DNA from 3 places in the Kitasatospora sp. NPDC056076 genome. Region 1 is predicted to be linked to each of the others. Evidence: riboswitches for the same ligand, from Rfam matches in the RefSeq annotation. Region 1 holds a riboswitch; each other region holds the start of a gene.
The links. A riboswitch is a leader RNA that binds a small molecule or an ion and turns the genes downstream of it on or off. The one in region 1 is predicted to bind cyclic di-AMP.
Positions count from the first base shown of each region.

Region 1 (5,125 bases):
CGCGCGAGCTGACCGCCGAGTCGGCGGGCCGGCTGCTGCTGGCGGTGGCGCAGCGGGCGCACGACGCCGGGGTGGACGTGGACGCGGCGCTGCGCTCGGCCGCGCGCGGCTACCGGGACGCGGTGCGCGCGGCCGAGGGGCTCCGGCCGGAGTAGACCTCGGTGGCGGGTCGGCTCAGGCCGCCGTCGCCGTGCGCTCGGTGGCGCACCGCTGCGGCGGGACGAGCTCGCCGATCGCCTCGCCGATCAGGACGACCAGTTCGGCGAGGCGCTCCAGGTCGAGGTGGGCGGGCAGGTCGGCGAGGGAGACGATCCGCTCGCCCCTCGGCCCCGCCACGCAGAAGAGGTCGATCGGACCGAAGTGCTTCTCGGCGGTGTCGACCAGCGCGGCGACGTCGCTGGGCCGGCGGATGTCGCCGGAGACGCCGACCACGGGGCAGCCCGGCCGGTCGAGTTCGGAGGCGAGGTCCTCGGCGATGCCGACGTGGGTGTCGGCGATCAGCATCCCGGCGGTGCCGGCCGCGGTGAACCGGCGGGCGAGGTCGGCCCCCGAACCGCCCGCGAGTACCGCGATGACGACGACTGCTCCGCTGACCGTCATTGGTCCAGCTCCTCCCTGCGGGCGACACCGCACCGGCGCCCGCGCGTACTTCGGAGGATCGTAGGCAGGTCCTGACCCTCCGCAACAGGGATTACCCCTCAGGTGACCAGGCTCACGCCTGCCGCCCGGCCAAGAGCTGGCCAAGGCCCGTCCACGCACCGTCCACGGGCCGTCCACGGAGTGTCGGCGTTCCGCTCGCGCGCCGGTCACGGACGGTTCGCGCGGCGGTGGCCTCCGGCCGGCCGCGGGGGCGCGTGCGCCGGTGGTCCGGGCCCCTCCGGTCCAGCGGTTACGGTCGACCCATGCCAGCTCAGCCCGAGGGCGCCCAGCCCGCCGCCCAGCCCGACCCGCAGCTCTTCACCTGGGAGTTCGCCGCCGACCCGTACCCCGCCTACGCCTGGCTGCGCGAGCACGCCCCGGTGCACCGCACCACGCTGCCGAGCGGGGTGGAGGCCTGGCTGGTGACGCGCTACGCGGACGCCCGGCAGGCGCTCGCGGACGGCCGGCTCTCGAAGAACCCGGCGCACCACAGCGGGCAGGCGCACCGCACCGGCCGGGTGGGCATCCCGGGGGAGCGGCAGGCGGACCTGATGACCCACCTGCTGAACATCGACCCGCCGGACCACACCCGGCTGCGCCGCCTGGTGTCGAAGGCGTTCACGCCGCGCCGGGTGGCGGAGTTCGAGCCGCGGGTGCAGCAGCTCACCGACCGGCTGATCGACGGCTTCGCGCAGCGCGGTTCGGCGGACCTGATCCACGAGTTCGCGTTCCCGCTCCCCATCTACGCGATCTGCGACATGCTCGGCGTTCCCTCCGAGGACCAGGACGACTTCCGGGACTGGGCCGGAATGATGATCCGGCACGGGGGCGGCCAACGCGGCGGCGTGGGGCGGGCGGTGAAGCGGATGCGGGCGTACCTGCTGGAGCTGATCCACCGCAAGCGGGCGGACCTCGGGGACGACCTGATCTCCGGCCTGATCCGGGCGAGCGACCACGGCGAGCACCTGACCGAGAACGAGGCCGCCGCGATGGCCTTCATCCTCCTCTTCGCCGGGTTCGAGACGACGGTGAACCTGATCGGCAACGGGACGTACGCGCTGCTGCGCAATCCCGGGCAGCGGGCCCTGCTGCAGGAGTCGGTGGCCCGCGGCGAGACCGCGCTGCTGGAGACCGGGATCGAGGAACTCCTGCGCTACGACGGGCCGGTGGAGCTGGCGACCTGGCGGTTCGCGACCGCTCCGCTGACCATCGGCGGGGTGGAGATCCCGGTCGGGGACCCGGTGCTGGTGGTGCTGGCGGCGGCGGACCGCGATCCGGCCAGGTTCTCCGACGAGAACACCCTCGACCTGGCCCGGAGCGACAACCCGCACCTGGGGTTCGGGCACGGCATCCACTACTGCATCGGAGCCCCGCTGGCCCGGCTGGAGGGGCGGTCCGCGCTGGCCACGCTGCTTTCCCGGCTGCCGGATCTGCGGCTGGCCGAAAGCCCGGAGAATCTGCGCTGGCGGGGTGGCCTGATCATGCGTGGATTGCGCGAACTTCCGGTCGAATTCAGTCCGGAGCCCCGGTCGCCGCACAGTCGTCCTGAGGCCACGACACGCTGACGAAGCATCCGGAACCGGCCACCGGCGGTGGTATGAACGCTCATCAAACCGGACAAAGCCCCGCCGTTGGTAGGCGATCGAACACGGGCCGTAATTCTTGTGTGATGTCGGTGATATGAGCTTGTGATTCGTCTGAGGATCTGTCTAGTCTCCGTGGAGTTCGCAGCTGCGGACCTCGTGCGCGGACGCCGAATCCTGCCCGCCGCGTCACGGGAAACCGACCAGAACCCTGGGCAGGGGCGGGGGAACCAGGTTTGTTGCCGTTCCTCCACGGCTCGGGGTGAAGCCGCCCGCGCGGAATCGATTCCGCAGACGGCGGCCGGGCCACCTCCCGGTCCGAACCCGACAGCTCACCTCGCAGGCGTGCGGAGAGGGACCTTCATGCTGTTCGTTGGAACCGGCCGTCATCGCCGTCGCACCCAGGCCGAGAAGGCCATCGCCGTCGCCGGTGTGGCCGGCGTCGGACTCGCACTGCCGCTCCTCTCCGCCACCGGCGCCTCCGCCGCCCCGGCCTCCGTCTGGGACTCCGTCGCCCAGTGCGAGAGCGGCGGCAACTGGAGCATCAACACCGGCAACGGCTTCTCCGGCGGCCTCCAGTTCACCCCCAGCACCTGGAAGGCGTACGGCGGCACCGCGTACGCGGCGCAGGCCAACCAGGCCAGCAAGGGGCAGCAGATTGCCGTCGCCGAGAAGGTCCTCGCCTCGCAGGGCCCCGGCGCCTGGCCGGTCTGCTCCCAGAAGGCGGGCCTGAGCAAGGGCGGCGCCCCGGCCGAGGTGGACACCTCCTCGGACGCCAAGCCGCAGAAGCAGCAGGCCCAGAAGCAGGCACCCAAGCAGCAGGCCCCCAAGGCCGCCGCCAAGCCCGCCCAGCCGAAGCCGGTCCAGCAGTACGCGCCGAAGCACGCCGCGCCGAAGCAGGTCGAGCAGCCCGCCGCCCCGTCGGCGCAGCAGTACGCCCCCAAGCACGCCGCCCCGAGGGCCGCGCAGGCCCCGGCCGCCACGACCGGCCACGACTACACCGTCCGGGACGGTGACACCCTGTCGGGCATCGCCACCGCCCAGGGCGTGTCCGGCGGCTGGCAGGCGCTCTACGACGGCAACCGCACCACGGTCGGCGGCAACCCGGACATGATCGTGCCCGGCCAGGTCCTGCACCTGGGCTGAGCCGGACCGTTCCACGGCGAACGACACGCTGGACACGTAGGGGGCCGCGCCCGGCGGCCCCCTACGTCCGCGTTCGCCGGCCCCGATGGACGCCCCGGTGGGACGCACCGGGACGAGCAGGTGAACTACCGGTGGGTAGCCGGGCCACACGGTGAGACGCAGCCCGGGCCGAGGTGGCCCCGGGAGCCCGGGCGGTTAGGCTCTGGTCGTAACGACTCCGCAATCGTCCGGCCGACAGCACCACCCGCCGCCGGACCCTGCTTCCGCAAGGAGATGCTTCGTGCCGTCCATCGATGTCGTCGTAGCCCGTGAAATCCTCGACTCCCGCGGCAACCCCACGGTCGAGGTCGAGGTCGGCCTCGACGACGGCAGCACGGGTCGTGCCGCTGTTCCGTCGGGTGCCTCGACCGGCGCCTTCGAGGCGCTCGAACTGCGCGACGGCGACAAGAACCGCTACTTCGGCAAGGGCGTGGAGAAGGCCGTCCTGGCCGTCATCGAGCAGATCGGCCCGGAGCTGGTCGGCTACGACGCCACTGAGCAGCGCCTGATCGACCAGGCCATGCTCGACCTGGACGCCACCCCGGACAAGTCCTCGCTCGGCGCCAACGCCATCCTGGGCGTCTCGCTGGCCGTCGCGCACGCCGCCTCCGAGGCCAGCGACCTGCCGCTGTTCCGCTACCTGGGCGGCCCGAACGCCCACGTCCTGCCGGTCCCGATGATGAACATCCTCAACGGCGGCTCGCACGCGGACTCCAACGTCGACATCCAGGAGTTCATGATCGCTCCGATCGGCGCGGAGTCCTTCTCCGAGGCCGTCCGCTGGGGCGTCGAGGTCTACCACACCCTCAAGGGCGTGCTGAAGGAGCGCGGCCTGTCCACCGGCCTCGGCGACGAGGGCGGCTTCGCGCCGAACCTGGACAGCAACCGCGAGGCCCTGGACCTCATCACCGAGGCCATCCAGAAGGCCGGCTACGTGCCCGGCCGCGACATCGCGCTGGCCCTGGACGTCGCCGCCTCCGAGTTCTTCCAGGACGGTGCCTACCAGTTCGAGGGCAAGGCCCTGTCGGCCGCCGAGCTCATCGAGTACTACGCCGAGCTGGTCGCCTCCTACCCGCTGGTCTCCATCGAGGACCCGCTGGACGAGTCGGACTGGGACGGCTGGAAGGCCATGACCGTCAAGCTGGGCGACAAGGTCCAGCTGGTCGGCGACGACCTGTTCGTCACCAACCCGGCCCGCCTGGCCAAGGGCATCGAGACCGGCACCGCCAACGCGCTGCTGGTGAAGGTGAACCAGATCGGCTCGCTGACCGAGACCCTGGACGCCGTCGAGCTGGCCCAGCGCAACGGCTACCGCTGCATGATGTCGCACCGCTCCGGCGAGACCGAGGACGTCACCATCGCCGACCTGGCCGTCGCCACCAACTGCGGCCAGATCAAGACCGGTGCCCCGGCCCGCTCCGAGCGCGTCGCCAAGTACAACCAGCTGCTGCGCATCGAGGAGATCCTCGACGACGCCGCCGAGTACGCCGGCCGCGGCGCCTTCCCGCGGTTCAAGCACGAGGGCTGAGCGCGCCCGGGCCGGGCGGCGTCCGGCCCTGATCCGGGGGCCCGAGGCCCCCGGTAGCGCACGCCTGACCGGTGCCCCGCCGCTCACCCCGTAGGGTGGACGGCGGGGCACCGTCGCGACCAGGAGGGGATACGGGAGATGGCTGGCTGGAGGATCCCGGGCTTGGCGGCCCGGCCTCGGTTCACGAGCC
Region 1 is NZ_JBHJWG010000006.1:10,045-15,169, forward strand. Features, by position in the region: gene ACFC1T_RS06825 (MazG family protein) at 1-155, shown strand, start outside; gene ACFC1T_RS06830 (SDR family NAD(P)-dependent oxidoreductase) at 175-600, opposite strand; gene ACFC1T_RS06835 (cytochrome P450) at 903-2,204, shown strand; cyclic di-AMP (ydaO/yuaA leader) riboswitch at 2,414-2,584, shown strand; gene ACFC1T_RS06840 (transglycosylase family protein) at 2,586-3,368, shown strand; gene eno (phosphopyruvate hydratase) at 3,649-4,935, shown strand; gene ACFC1T_RS06850 (septum formation initiator family protein) at 5,098-5,125, shown strand, end outside.

Region 2 (5,125 bases), on a different contig from region 1:
CCACCATCGAGGACGTGGTGATGTTCCGCGTCTACCTCACCAAGCGCGCCGACTTCCCGCTGATGAACGAGGTCTACGCCGAGTTCATCGAGGAGAACGTCAAGCCCGGCGGGGTGAAGCCGTGCCGCACCACGATCTTCGTCGAACTGCCGCAGGAGCCGATGCTGGTGGAGATCGACGCCCAGGCCGTCATCGGCTGACCACCTGACCGCCTGACCGCCCGGCGGCCTGACGGCCCGACGGCCCGACCCGCCGCCACGACACCCCGAGGGCCCGGACGCCACCAACGCGTCCGGGCCCTCGGCGCATCCCCACCCCGCCACGCCGCCGCGCCACCGCCCGCCCACTTGCCACACCTCCAGGGGGACATTAGGTTAGCCTCACCTAACCAACAGGAGGTCCGTTCATGAGCATCACCGCCGGTGACGCCGAGGTGCCCGAGCCCACCACCGCCGAGCGGGTCCGCAGCCTGCTCAGCGCGGCCTCCTCGCTCACCGTCCGCGCCCTCGGCGAGCACCACGACCTGGACACCCCGGTCTCCGTCCACGGCTCCCGGCTGCGCCTGCGCGCCCCGCTGGACGCCCCGCTCGTCGCGGCCCTCGCCGGCGCCACCGCCACCGACGGCCTGGCCGTCGTGCTCGACGTCACCGACGTCTCCCCCGTGGCGGTCCGCGACCGCATCCGCGGCCGGCTCACCCTGGCCGGCCGGCTGCACCTGGCCCACCTCGCCGACGACGGCCTCAGCGTCCACCTGCGGGTCGACGTCGCCCACGCCGTCCTCGCCACCCCGTACGGCACCGGCGCGCTCACCGCCGCCGACCTCTCCCTCGCCGCCCCCGACCCGCTGGCCCGTCACGAGGCCGCCCTGCTCACCCACCTGGCCGACGACCACGCCGACGCCCTCGACCTGCTCACCCGGCTGCTCGACCCGGCACTGCTCACCCACGGCCCGGCCGTCCGCCCGCTCGCCCTGGACCGCCACGGCCTGGTGCTGCGCCTGGACCACTCGCACGGCCACCGCGACGTCCGCCTGGTCTTCCCCGAGCCCGCCCGCGACACCGAGGACTTCGGCCACCGGATGCACGACCTGATGGCCGCCGCCGAACACGGCCTCCCGGCCCGCCGCACCTGACGCCGCCGCAGTCGGCGCAGTCAGCGCAGTCAGCGCGAATACGAGACGTACCCGTGGACCACGACGACCGAGCGGAAAACGGCAGCGGCCGGCCCGGCCGTACGAGAGGTTGTCCCGTACGGCCGGGCCGGCCTTGGGCGTGTCCCGCGCCCAGGTCCACCGGTGCGGCGATCACCCGGTCGAGCGGTCACCCGACATGACCATCCCGGGCGTCGATTCGCCCCGCACCAGCGGTGGTTCACACGTTCCTGCGGAAGGACCCGGAGGGTCAGAGCGCGACGCCGTGCGCCCGCAGGTAGGCGACCGGGTCGATGTCCGAGCCGTACTCGGAACCGGTACGGATCTCGAAGTGCAGGTGCGGGCCGGTCACGTTGCCGGTCGCACCGGAGAGACCGAGCTGCTGGCCGGCGGTGACGGTCTGACCGACGCTCACGCCGATCGAGGACAGGTGCGCGTACTGGGCGTACTTGCCGTCGGCGAGCTTGATCTCGACCTCGTTGCCGTAGGCGCCGTCGCTGCCGGCCTTCACCACGACACCGTTGGCGACGGCGCGCAGCGGGGTGCCGGTGGAGGCGACGAAGTCCTGGCCGGTGTGGTGGCCGGAGGCCCACATCGAGCCGGCCACGCCGTAGGCCTCGCCCAGCACGGGGTTGGCGAGCGGGGCGACGTAGCCGGAGGTGGCGGCGACCGGGGCCGCGGTCACGGCCTGGGCCGGGGCGGCGGTCTGAACCTGGGTCTGCACCTGGGCGCCGGGCTTGGCGGCCTCGGTCCGGACCTGCACCTGGGAGTCCGCGGCAGCGGAGGTGTCCTGGGTGACCGGCGCGGCGGACTTCGCCGGAGCGGCCGGCTTGGCCGGGGCGGCGGCGTGACCGGCGAGGGCCAGCTGCTGACCGGGGAAGATCAGGTTCGGGTCGGCGCCGACCACCGAGCGGTTCTGCTCGTACAGCGCGTGCCAGCCGCCCTCGACGTTCTTGGCGTCGGCGATCTTCGACAGGGTGTCACCGCTGACGACGCGGTAGCTCTGCTGGGCGGCCGGGGCGGCAGCCGGAGCGGCGGCCCCGGAAGCGGCCGGGGCGGTGGTGGCCGCCGGGGCGGTGTGCGCCTGGGCGCTCATCGCGGTCACGAGCGGCAGGACGAACGAGGCCCCGGTGACGGCGGTGGCGATGCCGATGCGGGCGGCACGGGGCAGGGCGATACGACGAGCCTGTGCAGGCATGGAATTTTCCTCTCCGACGCCTGCGAGGTGAGCTGTCGGGTTCGGGCTGGAGTTGCCCGGCCGCATGTGCGGCTTCACCCCAAGCCGGCCCTGGTGGTCCGCGCCCGAAAAGGCGCGAACTCCGGTCCGGCGACTTACCTGTGGGTCCCCCGCTCCTGCCGTACAGAGTTCGGTGCGAGCCACCGGGCAGCGGCAGGACTCGGCGTTCCACCCGGTGGATCCGTCCGGACTGGCCGGGCGGTCGCTGAACTAAAACTCATCCGTTCGGGTGAAGCAATGTCGATCTCTTGAATCGGCAACAACCCCCGCGGCCCCGTCACCCTCCGAATGATCCCTTGCACGCTCCGTGCACGATCCATTCACCCGGCGCCACTGATCCACCACCCTGCGCCGCCGGGACCACCCCCGTGCGACCGTCCGTTCACGCACCGCCACCGACCGACACACCACCCGGTGACCCTTGTCACGTACGCCCCGGCGGGCGCAGGATTCGGCCCGTGGCCACCTCTCAAGCCGGCACTCTGCGCCTGGGCACCGCGCAGGGCCGCTGGGTACTCCTCGCGACAGTGCTCGGCTCCAGCATGGCGATGCTCGACGGCACCGTCGTCAACGTCGCCCTGCCCCGGATCGGCGCCGACCTCGGCGCCTCCCTCGCCTCCCTGCAATGGACCCTGAACGCCTATCTGCTCACCCTGGCCGGCCTGATCCTGCTCGGCGGCGCCCTCGGCGACCGCTACGGACGGCGCCGGGTCTTCCTGATCGGCGTGGTCTGGTTCGCCGTCGCCTCCGCGGCCTGCGCCGCAGCGCCGACCATCCACGTGCTGATCGCCGCCCGCGCCGTCCAGGGCATCGGCGGCGCGCTGCTCACCCCGGGCTCGCTGGCCATGCTCCAGGCGGTCTTCCACCCGGACGACCGCTCGGCGGCGGTCGGCCTCTGGTCCGGCCTGGGCGGGGTGTCGGCGGCCGTCGGCCCCTTCCTCGGCGGCTGGCTGGTGGACGGCCCGGGCTGGCGCTGGATCTTCCTGCTGAACCTGCCGCTGGCTGCCGCCGTGATCGCGGTGACCTCCCGTTACGTCCCGGAGAGCCGGGACGAGTCCGCCGCCGGCCGCTTCGACGTGCCCGGCGCCCTGCTCGCCGCCCTCGCGCTCGGCGCCGTCACCTACGCGCTCACCGCCGCCGGGGAGGGACTGTCCCCCGCCGTCTGGGTCACCGGTGCGATCGGCCTGCTACTGGCCGCCGCCTTCGTGGCCGTCGAGCGGCGCACGCCCGACCCGATGCTGCCGCTCGGCCTGTTCTCCTCCCGGCTGTTCACCGCCGTGAACCTGGTCACCCTCTGCGTCTACGCGGCGTTCAGCGGGGTCTTCTTCCTGCTGGTGGTGCAGCTGCAGATCGTCTCGGGCTTCTCCCCGCTGGTCTCCGGCTTCGCCCTGGTGCCGATCACGGTGCTGATGCTGACCCTGTCCGCGCGCGCCGGGCGGCTCGGCAAGCGGATCGGCCCGCGCGTCCCGCTCACCGTCGGCCCGCTGCTGTGCGCCGCCGGGGTGCTGCTGATGCTGCGCACCGGCCCCGGCTCCTCCTACTGGGCGGACGTGCTGCCCGCGGTCGCGGTGATGGGCTCCGGGATGACGCTGCTGGTCGCCCCGCTGACCGCCACCGTGCTGGCCGCCGTCGAGGTGCGGCACGCGGGCATCGCCAGCGGCGTCAACAACGCCGCCGCCCGCGCGGCCGGGCTGCTCGCGGTCGCCGCCCTGCCGGCCCTGGCCGGACTGAGCGGCGACGCCTACCGGGTGCCCTCCGCGGTGGACTCCGCCTTCCACACCGCGATGCTGATCTGTGCCGGCCTGCTGGCCGCCGGCGGGCTGATCGCCTTCGCCACCGTCCGGGGCAATGTGCTGGCGCCGGAGGAGGAGCACCCGGTGGCCGAGCCGAACTGCGACTGGCCCTGCGCCACCACCACCCCGCCGCTCGACCCGGGCCGCCCCCGGACGCACGAGGGCCCCGCCACCGGAACGGCGGCAGGGCCCTCGCCAGAGAACTGACTCCTCGTCAGAGGATGTCGCCGGGGGCGTACTTGGCCGCCTCCGGGTAGGCCGCCGCGACGGCCTCCACCTGACGGACGACCTCGGCGACCTGCGCCCCGGCCGCACCGGTGAAGGACAGCCGGTCGGCGAGCAGCGCGTCCAGCCCGGCCCGGTCCAGCGGGATCCGCTCGTCGGCGGCGAGGCGGTCCAGCAGCTCGTTCTCCCGGGCGCCGGCGCGCATCGCCAGCGCCGAGGCGACGGCGTGCTCCTTGATGACCTCGTGGCCGGTCTCCCGGCCGACGCCCGCGCGCACCGCGCCCATCAGCACCTTGGTGGTGGCCAGGAACGGCAGGTAGCGGTCCAGCTCGGCCTCGATCACGGCCGGGAAGGCGCCGAACTCGTCCAGGACGGTGAGGAAGGTCTCCAGCAGGCCGTCGAAGGCGAAGAAGGCGTCCGGCAGCGCGACCCGGCGCACCACGGAGCAGGAGACGTCGCCCTCGTTCCACTGGTCGCCGGCCAGCTCGCCGGTCATCGACGCGTAACCGCGCAGGATGACGGCCAGGCCGTTGACGCGCTCGCAGGAGCGGGTGTTCATCTTGTGCGGCATCGCGGAGGAGCCGACCTGGCCCTCCTTGAAGCCCTCCGTGACCAGCTCGTGGCCGGCCATCAGGCGGATGGTCTTGGCCAGGCTGGACGGCGCGGCGGCCAGCTGGACGAGGGCGGTGAGCACCTCGAAGTCCAGCGAGCGCGGGTAGA
Region 2 is NZ_JBHJWG010000046.1:34,989-40,113, reverse strand. Features, by position in the region: gene ACFC1T_RS30390 (RidA family protein) at 1-200, shown strand, start outside; gene ACFC1T_RS30385 (DUF2470 domain-containing protein) at 407-1,132, shown strand; gene ACFC1T_RS30380 (peptidoglycan DD-metalloendopeptidase family protein) at 1,401-2,348, opposite strand; cyclic di-AMP (ydaO/yuaA leader) riboswitch at 2,351-2,533, opposite strand; gene ACFC1T_RS30375 (MFS transporter) at 2,846-4,387, shown strand; gene purB (adenylosuccinate lyase) at 4,395-5,125, opposite strand, start outside.
Region 2: it holds a riboswitch for cyclic di-AMP, as region 1 does, so the genes downstream of both, ACFC1T_RS30380 (peptidoglycan DD-metalloendopeptidase family protein) here and ACFC1T_RS06840 (transglycosylase family protein) in region 1, are expected to answer to the same signal.

Region 3 (5,125 bases), on a different contig from region 1:
CCTGGAGCAGTGGGCCGGCTCCGACGCCGCCGTCACCGGCCCCGGCTCCCCGCAGGACCTCGGCGCCCGCTGCATGCGCGAACTCACGGCGGGGCTGCGCCTGTGGGATCGGCCGGCGGGGGAGTGGCGACCCAGCGGTGAGCGGATGACAGCGGACGGATGACAGCAGCCGGATGACGGATAACAGATAGCGGCGAACAGATGACAGAGAACAACTTTCGAAATCTGTTATCTGTTATCCGTTCGCTGTCATCTGTTATCTGAAAGTTGAAATCTGTCATCTGTTCGCCGCTTGCCCACAGCCCCCGATCAGCTTCCTCCCAGCTCCCGCTAGGGTTGGTGCGCGCGCCCCGGTGGGGGAACCGGGGTGACCTCCTCGGATGTCCCTGAGTGGAGGGGGCGGGAGTTCGAGGCGTGGGAGCAACTGGAACATGGGTCTGACGAGCCACAAGGTGCTGGCACTGGCCGTGCTGATGGCGGTCGTGGTGATGGTCGGCACGGTCTGGCTCTGGCCCAGACTCGCCCGGAAGAGCTGGCAGGCGGTGCTCGGCCGCATCGGCGCGCTGCTCGCGACTCAGCTGGCGGTGCTCGCCGCGCTCGGGCTGGTGGCAAACAACTACTTCGCCTTCTACAGCAGTTGGGACGACCTGATGGGCACGGGCAGCACCGGCCCGGTCGTCATCCACAACAAGGCGGACGCCTCCGGCCGACTGCTGGTCGAGACCATAGGCCAGGCGTCGGTCAAGGGCGGCGGCGCGATGGGCCGTGAGCCCAGCCAGTCCGGCGAGATCCGCAAGGTCCGGATCGACGGCAAGGAGAGCCGGCTGTCGACCGAGGGCTTCGTCTACCTGCCGCCGCAGTACTTCCAGCCCGAGTACGCGCAGAAGCAGTTCCCGGCCGTGATCGTCAGCACCGGATTCCCAGGAATCGCCGAGAACCTGATCACCCGCTTCAACTACCCGGGCGCCGCGCTCAAGCTGCTGCAGGAGGGCCGGATGCAGCCGACCGTCATGGTCCTGATGCGTCCCTCGCCCGCCCTGCCGCAGGACACCGAGTGCGAGGACATCCCGGGCGGCGCCCAGTCCGACACGTACTTCACCAAGGACGTCCCGTCGGCGATCCAGGCCAGCTACCGGGTCTCGGCCGACCCCCGGGCCTGGGCCTTCATGGGCAACTCCACCGGCGGCTACTGCGCGCTCAAGCTGGCCATGCGCCACCCGGACGTCTTCCCGACCGCCGTGTCCCTGTCCGGGTACTACGAGGCGGCCGACGACCCGACCACCGGCGACCTCTTCGGCGGCAGCAAGCAGCGCCGCGACGAGGCCGACCTGATGTGGCGGTTGAAGAACCTGCCGCAGCCGGACGTCTCCGTGCTGCTGGCCGGCACCAAGAAGGGCGACGGCAACTACAAGCACGACACCGAGGCGTTCATCGACGCCGCGAGGAGCCCGATGAAGGTCTCCTACAGCATGCTCGAGAACGGCGGCCACAACTTCGAGACCTGGAGCGCCCTGCTGCCGTCCTCGCTGGAGTGGCTGTCCCAGCACCTCAAGGTCCCGAACCAGCCGGGCCACCCGGGCCAGACCGTCTGACGGCGCCGCCCGCGGAACGCACCGAACCCCCGGAAGCCTCGGCTCCCGGGGGTTCGGTGCGTTCCGGCGCCGGTCAGGCGACCCGTTCCAGCGTCCCGGTGTGCAGCTGGCCGACCCGGCCGCCCTCGCCCTCGAAGGTCCAGAAGGCCCGTACGGTCAGCGCGTTGAGGTCCATCACGTGACTGACGGTGATCCCGCTCTGTTCCGTCCAGCTGATGAAGTAGATCTCCGGCGCGACCTCGGCGACGTGCAGTCGCACGTCCTCCCACTGGCCCGCCGACTCACCGAGGCCCTCCCAGCGCAGCCGGGTGCCGTCGGCCGAGTAGGAGTTGCGGAAGGCCGCGCCGTTGTCGGCCCGGAAGACGTAGGTACGGCCGGCGAAGGCGGGCAGGGGCGCGGTCATGGTGGGGCGGAACCTCTTCTCTGGAACGGGGGACGGGTCGTACGGCTCCGGCCGGTGCTCTTGTGCACCGCGGAAAATCCCAGGGCTCCAATTTATCCGATGGGGCGGACTCGGGCGGCTCCACGCCACGGCGGTCACGCACGGTCCGCCACCGCGGCACCGCGCACCGTGTGTGACCGGCAGCCCGGGGGGCCCAGCGGGGCCGCGGGTTGGCGTCGGCTCCATTGATCAACTCGGCCGCCACGCAGCGTCGTTGATCGACACCACTGTGAGCTGCGCGACAACCGGCCCCATGAGGTTGTCCGTCCACGGACGGCCTGCCTAGCCTGCAGTCGTCGTCCGCTGTCGCGGACCCCGCCGCCGGGACGCCGAGTCCCGTCCACCCGCCGGCGAGTACCCGAGCACCACAGCGGACGGGAGCGGGGGAACCAAGGTCAGCGCCCGGCCCGTACGCACCAGCGTGCGGGGCGTGGCTAGGGGTGAAGCCGCTCCACAGGCGGCCGGGCAACTGCAGCCCGAATCCGACAGCTCACCTCGCAGGCGTGGCAGAGGACCCCCATGCACCAGCCTGCCCGGCGCCGTCGCGCGCCCCGCCACGCCCGTCCGTCCCGCCGCGGCCGCAACGCCGCCCTCGCCACGACCGGGGCGCTCGCCATCACCGGCGCCGGCCTGCTCGGTCTGCCGTCCGTCTCCGGCGCCCAGGCCGCCACCGGCCCGACCGTCACCCAGGACCGGCTCGCCCCGGCCACCATGGTCGCCGGCAGGGCCGGCACCGCCTCGCTGGCCCTGCACTCCTCGTCCTGCTTCACCGCCAAGACCGTCGGCGTCGGCGTCCGTGACGCGCGCGGCACCAACCTGGACTTCCCGGGCAACGCGAGCAACGTGCAGATCTGCCCCGGCGGACTCACCTACACCAGCGCCGCCCGCACCCTGGCCGCCGGGACGTACACCCAGTTCGGCTTCTGGCAGGACCTCGGCGGCGCCTGGCACAACCTGCCCTCGCAGCAGCTGGTGGTCTCGGCCACGGGTACGCCCACGCCGGCCCCGTCCCCGACGGCGACCCCGACGGCGAAGCCCACCGCGACTCCGACCGCGACCGCGAGCCCGACGGCGAAGCCCACCGCGACCGCGTCCCCCACCGCGAGCCCGACCGCGACGCCGACCGCGACGCCGACCCCCACCGCCACGGCCACCCCGACGACCCCGGCGCCGTCCTCCCTGATCGCCGGCAAGTCGCTGACCTGGTCCGACGAGTTCAACAGCCCGATCAACTGGGGCCAGCGCTGGGTCGGCGACAAGAGCACCTCGTACAAGTACGGGAACCACAACCCGGACGACAACAAGCTCGACTGGCTGAACAAGAACAACGTCACCGTCGCGAACGGCGTCGCCACCTTCACCGCCACCCCGGGCGGGCCGACGCTGGAGAACGGCAAGCAGTCCTGGAACACCGGCTTCCTGACCACCGAGGGCTCCGCCGAGGGCTTCCAGGTCAAGACCGGCGACTACGCCGAGACCCGGGTCAAGCTGCCCGCCGGCACCGGCGCCTGGCCCGCCCTGTGGACCTGGAAGAACGGCAACGGGGAGATCGACTCCTTCGAGTACCACCCCGACAACCCGAACCTGCTGGAGCTGACCAACCACGTCAACCCCGGCAACCCCGACTACTACACCGACGCGGGCGCCATCGGCACCGACCAGTGGGTGACCATCGGCACCTACTACGGCGCCAACTCGGTGGACTGGTACGTCAACGGCGTCAAGGTGTTCTCGGACGGCAAGGGCGTCGGAGCCAACTTCTCGGCGTACCTGATCCTCAACCTCTCGGTGAGCGCCGGCAAGTACCACCCGGCGCCGCAGGGGAACGCCCCGATCACCATGGCCGCCGACTACGTCCGCGTCTACCGGTAACCACGTCTACCGGTAACCACGAGCCCGCCCCATCGGTCAACGGAGGTCCGGCAGCCGCTCGCCGGACGGCCGGTGACCGGTGGGGCGATCCGGTCCGTCAGTCGCCCGCCGTCTCGACGACCCTGATGTCGAACTCCTCCCGGTGGCCCCTGCCGCCCGGGTCGTCCGCGCTGCGCACCTCGACCGAGCCGCCCTCCAGAACCCCGAGCGGCAGGTTGTCGGAGAGCCGGACCGGGACGAGGGCGGTCACGCTGCGCCCGTCCGGCAGCCCGGGACCGAACACGCAGCGCACCTGCCTGCCGCGCGAGACGACCGCACAGTCCTCGGGGTAGTACGGGCCCTCCGGGGTCACCCCGTCCGGCAGGGTGACCGTGATCGTGAGCGGTGAGGCGGTGGTGTCCGGGCCGAGATTGGCCACGAAGGCGTGGATGGTGGTGGCGCCGCCGGGCGGGGCCGGATCCGGGTCGATCCGGACCACCTCCAGGTGGGAGCGGGACGTCTTGGCGACCACGGCGGGCAGAGTGGACGCCTCGGGCGCCCCCGGCGCGACGGTCCCCAGATCCGGACGCGGCACCGGGTGCCGCACCGCCCAGGAGGGCCCGGCGGCCAGCGCGGCCACCGCGCAGCCCGCCGTCACCGCCGCCAGCAATCCGGCCCGGCCGAACCTCCTGCGCCCCGCGCCGCCCCGTACTCCGTGCTGCTCCACGCCGCTCACCCTGTTCCCGTGCTCCGGCGGCCCGCACCGTCGCGGGCCGCGTCCGCACCAGGGTGTCCGAGCCGCCGCCGCGAGGGCGCCGCAACTCGCCCACCGCCACTCGAACGGCGGGGGCACCGGTCATGGCCCGATCGCTCTTGCCGGTCAAGGCGGTTGACGGAGCGTCAGGGTGCCAGGACCTGCCCCAGCCGGGCCGCGATCTGGTGCATCACCGGCACCAGTGCGGACGCCCCCGCCTGCTCCTCCAGCGCCCGGATCCGGGCCTCCGGGCCGGAGACGGAGAGCGCGGTGGGCGTCGGCGCGCCCGGGACGGCGAGCGCGATGCAGCGGACGCCGATCTCCTGCTCCTGGTCGTCCACCACGTACCCGCGCTCGCGCGCCTCGGCGAGCTGGTCCATCAGCTCCTGCGGGTCGGTGAGGGTGTACTCGGTGTGGGCGGGCAGCGGGTTGGGGCCCAGGACCGCGCGCGCCTCGTCCTCGGGGAGCTGGGCGAGCAGCGCCTTG
Region 3 is NZ_JBHJWG010000028.1:76,534-81,658, forward strand. Features, by position in the region: gene ACFC1T_RS23115 (TetR/AcrR family transcriptional regulator) at 1-163, shown strand, start outside; gene ACFC1T_RS23120 (alpha/beta hydrolase) at 432-1,592, shown strand; gene ACFC1T_RS23125 (MoaF N-terminal domain-containing protein) at 1,666-1,995, opposite strand; cyclic di-AMP (ydaO/yuaA leader) riboswitch at 2,439-2,546, shown strand; gene ACFC1T_RS23130 (hypothetical protein) at 2,554-3,906, shown strand; gene ACFC1T_RS23135 (hypothetical protein) at 4,004-4,612, opposite strand; gene ACFC1T_RS23140 (IclR family transcriptional regulator) at 4,786-5,125, opposite strand, start outside.
Region 3: it holds a riboswitch for cyclic di-AMP, as region 1 does, so the genes downstream of both, ACFC1T_RS23130 (hypothetical protein) here and ACFC1T_RS06840 (transglycosylase family protein) in region 1, are expected to answer to the same signal.